3 regions of the Mesorhizobium sp. M1A.F.Ca.ET.072.01.1.1 genome follow, and region 3 is predicted to be linked to each of the others. Evidence: predicted binding sites of a transcription regulator. Region 3 holds the regulator's gene; each other region holds the start of a gene.
The links. Region 3 encodes LexA, which represses DNA repair genes until DNA is damaged. Its sites were predicted from a motif close to TGTTCNNNNTGTGTTCNG; they were not measured.

Region 1: a site for LexA is predicted at 2,036-2,053, ahead of EOA32_RS17385 (ATP-dependent helicase). Genes of this name have one in related genera too.
Region 2: a site for LexA is predicted at 1,249-1,266, ahead of EOA32_RS32320 (PA0069 family radical SAM protein). Genes of this name have one in related genera too.

Annotation. Positions count from the first base shown of each region.
Region 1 covers NZ_RZSF01000115.1:8,592-11,865, reverse strand. Annotated here, with positions in the region: gene EOA32_RS38655 (hypothetical protein) at 1-140, opposite strand, end outside; gene EOA32_RS17395 (LysR substrate-binding domain-containing protein) at 251-1,219, shown strand; gene EOA32_RS17390 (hypothetical protein) at 1,446-1,628, opposite strand; gene EOA32_RS38650 (hypothetical protein) at 1,754-1,909, shown strand; gene EOA32_RS17385 (ATP-dependent helicase) at 2,068-3,274, shown strand, end outside.
Region 2 covers NZ_RZSF01000385.1:1,235-4,508, reverse strand. Annotated here, with positions in the region: gene EOA32_RS32330 (hypothetical protein) at 1-494, opposite strand, end outside; gene EOA32_RS32325 (glycosyltransferase) at 689-1,192, opposite strand; gene EOA32_RS32320 (PA0069 family radical SAM protein) at 1,341-2,495, shown strand; gene EOA32_RS32315 (ribonuclease HII) at 2,749-3,274, shown strand, end outside.
Region 3 covers NZ_RZSF01000054.1:19,221-22,494, forward strand. Annotated here, with positions in the region: gene glp (gephyrin-like molybdotransferase Glp) at 1-803, shown strand, start outside; gene lexA (transcriptional repressor LexA) at 919-1,653, shown strand; gene EOA32_RS10810 (ComEC/Rec2 family competence protein) at 1,647-3,274, opposite strand, start outside.

The DNA of each region.
Region 1 (3,274 bases), on a different contig from region 3:
ATCGCGGCGAGCAGTTGCGGGTCGTAGCCGTGAAGATACTGGGCGACGCCGAAGCTCGACACTTTCCACGCCGTATCATGACCGATGATGGCTTCACGGCTCATCGCATAGCGCAGTTCGGGGATTGTATGGGCGTTCATTCTACTTCTCCAAGGTCGGGGCAACACTTGGTAAACAGTCGATTGAGCACCCTCCCCTGTAAATTTAGGAATGCTGGTGCTACTTTAAGCATAGCTAAAGGTCGAACCCCGTGCGTCTGCTCAGCCAGGTCAACTTAAACTCGCTGAAAATCGTGGAGAGCGCCGCCAGGCACCGCAACTTCACGCGCGCGGGCGAAGAGCAGTTCATTACCGCCTCCGCCGTCAGCCAGCGGGTGAAGAGCCTGGAGGACCAGCTGCGCTTCAAGATCTTCCAGCGCGGCGGCAATGCGGTGTCGCTGACGCCGGAAGGCGAGACCTACGTGGCGCGCGTGCGCGAGGCGCTGGAGCGGATCGTGGCTGCCAGCATGGAGGCGACCGGCCAATCCCAGGCGCATGTGCTGAAGATCTGCGTCTTGCCGACCTTCGCGGCGCGCTGGCTGTTTCCGCGGCTTTCCACCTTCCAGCGGCAGTATCCGGATATCGAGATGCGGGTCTCGACTTCCTATGCCACGCATGAATTCGCGACCTCCGAATACGATCTCGAGATCCGCTATGGCGACGGCAATTTCCCCGGCCTCAACTCCGCGCTGCTGTTCAAGGAGGACCTGACGCCGGTGTGCAGCCGCAAGCTGTTCCGCGAGGTGCTGGGCGATAAGCCGCTGTCCAAGGTGACGCCGGAGGACCTCAGGCACTTCACCCTGCTCCACTCCGACACCTGCACCCAGAACTGGCAGTCGTGGCTGGCTTTTGCCGGCGCGAGTTTCGTGCTTGGCGAGACCAAGAGCATCTATTTCGATTCCTGCATGATGTCCTACGAGGCGGCCAATGCCGGCATGGGCTTTGCGGTCGCCAACCGCGCCTATATGGCAAGCGACATCCGAGCCGAGCGGCTGGTCGCCCCCTTCGCGGTCCACCATCCCAACACCGCCGGCTGGTATTTCGTCAGCCCCATCAAGGCGCTTGGCGCCCGCAAGGTCGAGCTGTTCAAGCAGTGGATCATGGCCGAAGCGGCGCTGACGCAGCGCCAACTGGACCTGGAGATCGCCAACGTGCCGCTGGCGCGCGCCGCGATGGCGTGACGCGGCGGCGCAAGCGACGCAAACACACCCCTGAGAATCTCCGATCTTTGAAGGCTATAGCCGGCTAGCGCGATCGCCCCATGACGCGGCGGAGAGACTCAGCTATCTTTGGTCCTGCGGCGGGCCTGATTTTCCCGCTTGGCCGGCGCTTTCCAGCTTCCTCCCAAGCAGCGCCGGCCTTCTTCTGCGGCGGCGCCGCTTCGTCTCCCGACAACATCGTCCGCTCTCATTGCTTCGGCGGCGTGCCGGGCTGGTCGCCGCCGGTGGTCGATTGCGGCACCGGGTTCTTATCGACCTGCGGGTTTTTGTCGACGGTGTCGCTTGGCGCCTTGGTGGGCTGCACGCTGTTGTCGCAGGCGGCGAGCCCGAGCCCTGCCGCGAGAGCCAGCAGCACAGGAAGTTTCTTCATGACGACCTCCTCTCGTTCGCCCCTTTCTTCGAAGCAAACGAGGCGGCGGCGGTTTGGTTGCGCCGTCCGGCGGGAACCAACGCGCCTGTCTCCGGTTGAACCTCGTTAACTCACGAGGAGATGTCATGATCCGTCTGCTGCTCGTCGGCCTGTTCGGCTACACGGCCTATCGCGTCACGATGAGGATCATCGAGGAGGCGTCCGGCGATCTCGCGCCGCCGGACGATCGGCGGTCGCTGCGGCGCCAGTCGGCGGCGATGGGCGTCGAGCCGAAAAGGTAGATCGGCCAATCTCGCGCTTGTTGGGAAGATGGCCGGCCTATCCAGCACATGCCGGCGCGTACAGCGTCCCCTCTGCCCTGCCGGGCATCCCCCACTTGGCCGCCTTTGGGCGAGATTGGCTGTATTGCGAACAAAGCGGAAACGATGCTTGATGGGCGATGAACATCGCCGCCCGTGATTCGTCCTTCGAAACTCCTGCCTATCTTGCCCGGCTGAACGACGAGCAGCGGCTGGCGGTGGTGCATGGCGACGGCAAGGTGGCCGCGCCGCTGCTGGTGATCGCCGGCGCCGGCTCCGGCAAGACCAGCACACTGGCGCATCGCGTGGCGCACCTCATCGTCAAGGGCGCCGATCCGCGCCGCATCCTTTTGATGACCTTTTCGCGCCGCGCCGCAGCTGAAATGGCAAAGCGCGTCGAGCGCATCGCCGGCGAGGTGCTGGGCCGCGATGCCGCGATCATCGCCGATGCGCTCTCCTGGGCCGGTACTTTCCACGGTATCGGCGCCAGACTCTTGCGCGACTATGCCGATCAGATCGGCCTCGATCCGGCTTTCACCATCCACGATCGCGAGGATTCGGCCGACCTGATGAACCTTGCCCGGCACGAGCTCGGTTTTTCCAAGACCGAAAGCCGCTTCCCGACCAAAGCCACCTGCCTGCAGATCTATTCGCGGGCGGTGAACGCCCAGGCGCCGCTCGGCGAGGTGCTGGGCTCGGCCTTTCCCTGGTGCTCAGGATGGGCGGAACAGCTGAAGGAGCTGTTCGCGGCTTATGTCGAGGCCAAGCAGGCGCAGAACGTGCTCGATTACGACGACCTTTTGCTCTACTGGGCGCAGATGGCGGCCGAGCCGGAGATCGCCGCTCACCTTGGCTCCCGCTTCGACCACGTGCTGATCGACGAATACCAGGACACCAACCGGCTGCAGGCCTCTATTCTGTTGGCGCTGAAGCCGGACGGCGCGGGCTTGACCGTGGTGGGCGATGACGCACAGTCGATATATTCCTTCCGGGCCGCGGAAGTGCGCAACATTCTCGATTTCCCAAAACAGTTCGCGCAAGGCGCCGAGATCGTCATGCTGGAGCGCAATTACCGCTCGACCGAGCCGATCCTGGCCGCCGCCAACAAAGTGATCGGCGAGGCAAGCGAGCGTTTCACCAAGAATCTCTGGACCGAACGCCGGTCGTCGCACAAACCGCAACTGGTAAGCGTGCGCGACGAGGCTGAGCAGGCCAATTATGTCTGCCAGGCGATCCTTGCCGAGCGCGAGGCCGGCACGGCGCTCAAGGCGCAAGCCGTGCTGTTCCGCGCCTCGCATCACAGCGGGCCGCTGGAGGTGGAGCTCACGCGGCGCAACATCCCCTTCG
Region 2 (3,274 bases), on a different contig from region 3:
TCCCGCTGGATGGCAAGCGCCGCCGGGCAATCGAGAATGCGTTCGAAATAATGCCCGCTGAGCAGCGAGCGGCCGAAACGCTTCTCCGCCTCGGCATGGTCGCCCGGCGTGAATTCGAGACGGCGGTCGAAATTGCCGAAACAGGGCGTGCGCTGCGCAAAAACGGCGATCTCCTCATGGATCGCCGACGGCAGCGTCAACCCCGAAAACAGTCCATCGGAGCGAAGCGCCGCGACCACCGCCTCGCGATCGACGCCGGCAAACATCGTCTCTCCCGCATTGTCGAGCGGGCGGACGCGTCTGGCGCCTAGCCAGTGCATGCGGCGCCCCGGCATGGTGCGTGCCAGCACGAACATCGGCAGCCAGGCCGGATTTTCGCGTAGATCTTTCAGATAGGTCGGGATGCGCACGGCGATGCGCCTGAACAGGCTGCCATTACGAGCGATCGCCTCCAGGCTGGCCGCGCCTGAATTGTCTGGAGTACCAAGGTTCATCGGGTTCCTTGTATGCATGGCGTTCGACGAAGCGCCAGCCGTCTGCCGCTTCATCGTCACCCAATCCCGATTGTCCCGCTTCAAGCAGATGCTAATCCACTGCAGGTTTTTGTGCAATGCACAATAGAATGGGCCGGCAAAGTTCGCGGCCTTTTTCTCTCTTTTCGCCTTCTGGAGAGAAGGAGGGCATGCGCTCACTTCGGCGGCGCCACCCAGATTTCGGCATTCAGCCTTCTGGTGGCGAGGCCGCGCGCCAGGGCTTCGGCGCTCCGGGCGCTTTTCGCCAGCACCGTGGCCTGGCGCTTGCTGATGACAAGCCCTTCCTCCAGAGCCCGGTTGCCCGAAAAAACCCGGACCAGAAACGGCATGCGATTGCCGCGGGCGCGTGAAAAACGCGCCGGCATCGTCTGCCTCGCCGCGTGAGCGACGACGTCGTCGATCCAGCCTTCGGCGAGCCGGGCGCCGGGTTCCAGAAGCAGCAGCCAGTCGCCCTTGGCCTGGCCGATGCCCGTTGCGATGCCGCCGGCCACGAGGTGGCAGCCGGCATGCTCGGCGACGCGATGCGTCTGGTCGGTCGAGCCGGTGTCGCAGACGATGACGTCGCGCACCACGCCCTCGACCGCGCCGCCGATCAACGAGGCCAGCGTGCGGGCAAGGCCTTCTTCGTCGTTCCTGGTTTCGATGAGGACGCTGAGCATTTTAGCCGAATAGCGGAAAGCGCGGCGCTGCGCCAGTTGCGCTTTCTGAACGAGAAAGTTCTTGCTTTGTTCTCATCGGTAAAATAGGAATAGTTTCATGAACAGAGCGATTCGACAGCCTGCCGACAGTCCCTGGGAGAGGGCGAAAATGGAACAGATCGTGCGCGCCGACATTGCCGCTTTCGGAGCAGGCAGAGCCGAGATGGCAAATGCAATGATAGAACAGAGCGGCATGCGCGTGCGGCCGGACCGCAATCGCGGACGCTCCGCGGGCATCAATCCGTCCGGCCGCTTCGAGCCGGTCAGCCGGCATGTGTTCGACGATGGCTGGAACTCGCTGGAGGAACTGCCGCCGTTCAAGACGGAGGTGCAGATCGAGAAGCCGCGCACCATCATCACGCGCAACGAGTCGCCGGACATTTCCTTCGATCGTTCGATCAATCCCTATCGCGGCTGCGAGCATGGCTGCGTCTACTGCTTTGCCAGGCCGACGCATTCCTTCATGGGCCTGTCGCCGGGGCTCGATTTCGAATCCAAGCTCTTTGCCAAGCCCGATGCGGCGCGTATGCTGGACAGGGAATTGTCGAAGCCCGGCTACCAGCCGCGCACCATCGCCATCGGCACCAACACCGATCCCTACCAGCCGATCGAAAAGCAATACCGGATCATGCGCGAGATCCTGGAGGTGCTGGAGGCGCGTGGCCATCCGGTCGGCATCGTCACCAAGTCGGCACTGGTGACGCGCGATATCGACATCCTGTCGCGCATGGCCGAACGCGGCCTCGCCAAGGTGGCGCTGTCGGTGACGACGCTCGACCGCATGCTGGCGAGAACCATGGAGCCGCGCGCCTCGACGCCGACAAAGCGGCTGGAAGCGATAAGGCAGCTTTCGGATGCCGGCGTCCCCGCCTCGGTGATGGTGGCGCCGATCATTCCCGGCCTCACCGATCCGGAGATGGAGCGCATCCTCGATTCGGCGCGCGCCGCCGGCGCCAGGGAGGCAGGCTATGTCGTGCTGCGTCTGCCGCTCGAGGTGGCGCCGATCTTCAAGGATTGGCTCTTGCGCCATTATCCGGATCGCTACCGGCATGTGATTTCGCTGATCCGCTCGATGCGCGACGGCAAGGACTACGATTCGGAATGGGGCAAGCGCATGAAGGGCGCCGGACCCTATGCCTGGCAGATCGGCCGGCGCTTCGAGATCGCCGCCAAGCGGCTCGGCCTCAATGCCGAGCGGCGGCAGCTTCGGACCGACCAATTCGTCGCAGGCTCCGGCGTCGGCGAGCAGTTGATGCTGCTGTGAAGACGATGCCGCCGCGAAGGCCGGCGCCAAGGCAACTCCGGAGGCAGACTTTTGCGCCCGGATTGCGATCCGCTAACCCTCTGTTTTGATGTAACTTCGTACGGAAGGCCCGCTACGCACTCTTCCTAAAATTGCTCAAGAATCCCGTCCGGCCCAGTCCCCCGGCCGTGAGACGGTGCCCTCCCGGTCCGACGCCCCATCCGACCCGGAGGGACTTGCGGAGAATCGGAGCCGATGCGAACCTCGCCGCACCATGGCTCGCGCGCGTTCCGATTCTCCGCTTCTCTTCGAAATGGTCGAGAAGCCCGACTTCTCGATTGAAACGAAAGCGATGGCCGAGGGGCTGTGGCCGGTAGCGGGGATGGACGAGGCGGGCCGCGGGCCGCTTGCCGGTCCGGTGGTGGCGGCGGCCGTGGTGCTCAACCCGGCCAACATTCCCGAAGGGCTCGACGATTCCAAGCGCCTCACCCATCTGCAGCGCGAGGCGCTGTTCCTCAAAATCCTGGGCTCGGCGCTCAGCGTCTCGATGGCCTCGATCAGCGCCGAAGGCATCGACAACAGCAACATTCTGAAAGCCAGCCTGGAAGCCATGCGCCGCGCCGCCGCCGGACTGTCGCTGCCGCCCAAACTGGCGCTGGCGGACGGCCGCGACGTGCCGCCAGGGCTCACCTGCGAGGGACGCGCGCTGATCAAGGGCGACCAGCGCTCGCAATCTATCGCCGCCGCCTCGATCGTCGCCAAGGTGATGCGCGACCGCATGATGTGCGGCTGCGGCGGCC
Region 3 (3,274 bases):
GCCGCGGCCTCGACTTCTGCGAGGGCGACCTGCTCCTCGAAAAAGGCCGCCAGCTCGATCCGGCGGCGCTTTCGCTGGCGGCATCGGCCAACCATCCGAGTCTCAACGTGGTGCGGCAGCCGCTGCTCGCCATCATCGCCACCGGCGACGAATTGCTGCCGCCGGGCAGCGCGCTCGGCCCCGACCAGATCATCTCGTCGAATGCCTATGGCGTCACAGCTACGGCCCAGTCGGTCGGCGCGCGCGCGCTCGACCTCGGCATCGCCGCCGACCGCAAGGACGCGATTGCGGCCCTGGTCAAGAAGGCGGTCAAGGCCGGCGCCGACGTCATCGTCACGCTTGGCGGCGCCTCCGTCGGCGACCACGACTTGATCCATGACGTGCTGACCGGCGAAGGCATGCAGCTTGACTTCTGGAAGATCGCCATGCGTCCCGGCAAGCCGCTGATGTTTGGCCGGCTCGGCGACATTCGCTGCATCGGCCTGCCCGGCAATCCGGTCGCAAGCCTGGTCTGCTCGCAGCTGTTCCTGAAGCCGCTTCTGGCGCGGCTGGGCGGCCGGTCCTGCCGGCAGGAAATCCGCACGGCCCGGTTAGGCGTCGCAATGCACGCCAACGATCTCAGGCAGGACTATGTGCGCGCCGTGGTCCGCGAAGATGCGGGGGCGTTGATCGCAACACCGTTCGGCATCCAGGATTCCTCGATGTTGAGGTTGCTCGCCGATGCCAATGGCCTGATCGTGCGCCCACCCTTCGCACCGGCGGCTGAAGCCGGCGAGGAGTGCAGCGTTCTGATGTTACGCTGAACAAAACGTCAACACATTCACTAAACTTTAAACGGTTGCGGAACACAACTGGAACAGATAGTGTTTGTTCTGGGTTTGTTTTTCGATTCTGGTTTCAGAACCCATGGGGGCCGCCATGCTGACGCGCAAACAACATGAACTGCTGATGTTCATCCATGAACGGCTCAAGGAAAGTGGCATTCCGCCGTCTTTCGACGAGATGAAGGAAGCGCTCGACCTTGCCTCGAAATCGGGCATCCACCGCCTGATCACGGCGCTGGAGGAGCGCGGTTTCATTCGCCGGCTGCCGAACCGGGCGCGTGCCCTCGAAGTGTTGCGCCTGCCTGACTCGATCGCGCCCGGCCTCAATGCGGCGAAGAAATTCTCGCCGAGCGTCATCCAGGGTGGCCAAGGCAATCTCGGCCGCCAGATCAAACCGGCGGCGCCCGCCCGCACGCCGACGCCCAGCAATGACGACGACGCCGTTTCAGCCGTCTCCATCCCGGTGATGGGTCGCATTGCCGCCGGCGTGCCGATCGACGCCATCCAGCACCAGACGCATTCGATCACAGTGCCGCCGGACATGATCGCGGGCGGCGAGCACTACGCGCTCGAGGTCAAAGGCGACTCGATGATCGAGGCCGGCATCTTCGATGGTGATACGGTCATCATCCGCAACGCCAGCACTGCGAGCCCCGGGGAGATCGTCGTGGCGCTGGTCGACGACGAGGAGGCGACGCTGAAGCGCTTCCGCCGCAAGGGCGCCTCCATCGCGCTCGAGGCTGCCAATCCGGCCTATGAGACCCGCATCTTTGGTCCCGATCGCGTCAAGGTTCAAGGCAAGCTGGTGGGGCTCATCCGCCGCTACTGAGGGGGCTGCGGCTTGGCTTCCGGCTTCTCGGGCTTCTTGTAAGGCGCTAACCCCCTCGCCTCACGCGAGTAGCGCCGCTGTTCGTGCCAAGGGCGGTACGGTTTTTCGACGGCGTATTGAATGGATGCTCGCGCCGTCGCCGATTGCGGATCGAAGAAGACGGCGGCACTGCCGTCGCGCGCGAGCTGCCGCTTGGTGACGACGAGGATACGTGGATCGCGGCAGGGATTGTAGGCCGTGGCGTCGTTGATGACGATGAGGTCTGCAAAGTCGCAGGCAGGTCGGGAAGCTTCGCGGTTCTCGGCGAGCGCGACGATCGCGCCCGATGGATGCCGGCCAATGCAGAGATCGCCCGTGCAGTAAAAGGGCGATCCAGGCGGCAAGTCGACGGGATCGGCTATGTCCAGCGTGCCCTTGGCGAATGTCTCCGGCGGCACGATCGTTTCGGCCTTGAGCGCGCGTTTCCAGTTATCGGTGGTGAACTCGTTGGAGCGGGCACGATTGACGGCGAGTTCGCCGCCGCCGATCGGCATCGCCACCAGATGCGCGTCCTCCGAGATCAGCAGGTCCGGCGTGCGCACCTGCGGGATGATCATGACGGCCGCGACTGCCAAAGGAATTGCGGCCAGCCTCAGCCAGGTAGTCGCCATCGTGGCGATGACGAGCGCGATCGTCGCCAGCAGCACCGAATGGATCGAGATCAGGCCCACGGCATCGACCGGCGACCACTCCGAAAGCCACGCCGAGATCGCGATCATCGCCGTCAGGCCCTTGCCCATCAAATAGAGGAAGGGCCCGTCGAAGCCGAACGGCATCATGACCGCGCTGGCGACGGCGAGAAACATCACGACCGTGACGATCGGCATGATCGCGAGATTGGCCAGCAGGCTGAGCGGCGAGACGCGCTGGAAATGCCAGATGGCAAACAGCGCTGTGGCACTTCCGGCAATGATCGACGTCATTGCGGCGCCACCTGCTCCGACTGCCAGTTTATGCGACATGAACCGCAGGAACGAACGCTTTGCCGGCGGCGCTCTCACCTTGCCGGCGCGGTAGTCGGACCAGCCGGCATAGGCGCCGACAAGAGCGGCGGTTGCCGCGAACGACATCTGAAAGCTCGGGCCAACCACTTCATGCGGCGACACCAGAATGACGGCGATGGCCGAGATCGCCAAGTTGCGCATCGTCAGCGCGGCGCGGTCAAAAAGCACGGCGATCAGCATGACGGCCAGCATGATGAAGCTTCGCTCGGCGGCGACCACCACGCCGGAGATGACGAGATAGGCGGCGATCGACATAAGCGCGATTGCCGCGGCATGTTTCTTCACCGGCCGGCGTGACGAAAAATCCGGGAACAGCGCAAAGGCGCCGCGCAGCAGAAGCATGACCGTGCCGGCGACCAGCGCCATGTGCAGGCCCGAAATCGAGATGATGTGATAGATGCCGGTCCGCCGCATCGCCTCGTTGATGTCCTCCGGAATGCCGGCGCGCACGCCGACGATCAGTGCGGCGGCAATTTCGCCTTCGGGTCCGCCGACGGTGCTTCTGATGTGGTCGGCAATGTTTTCGCGCGCGTTCTCGATGGCCGAGGCGATGCTCGTCTGAGCGATCGGGTCCGTTG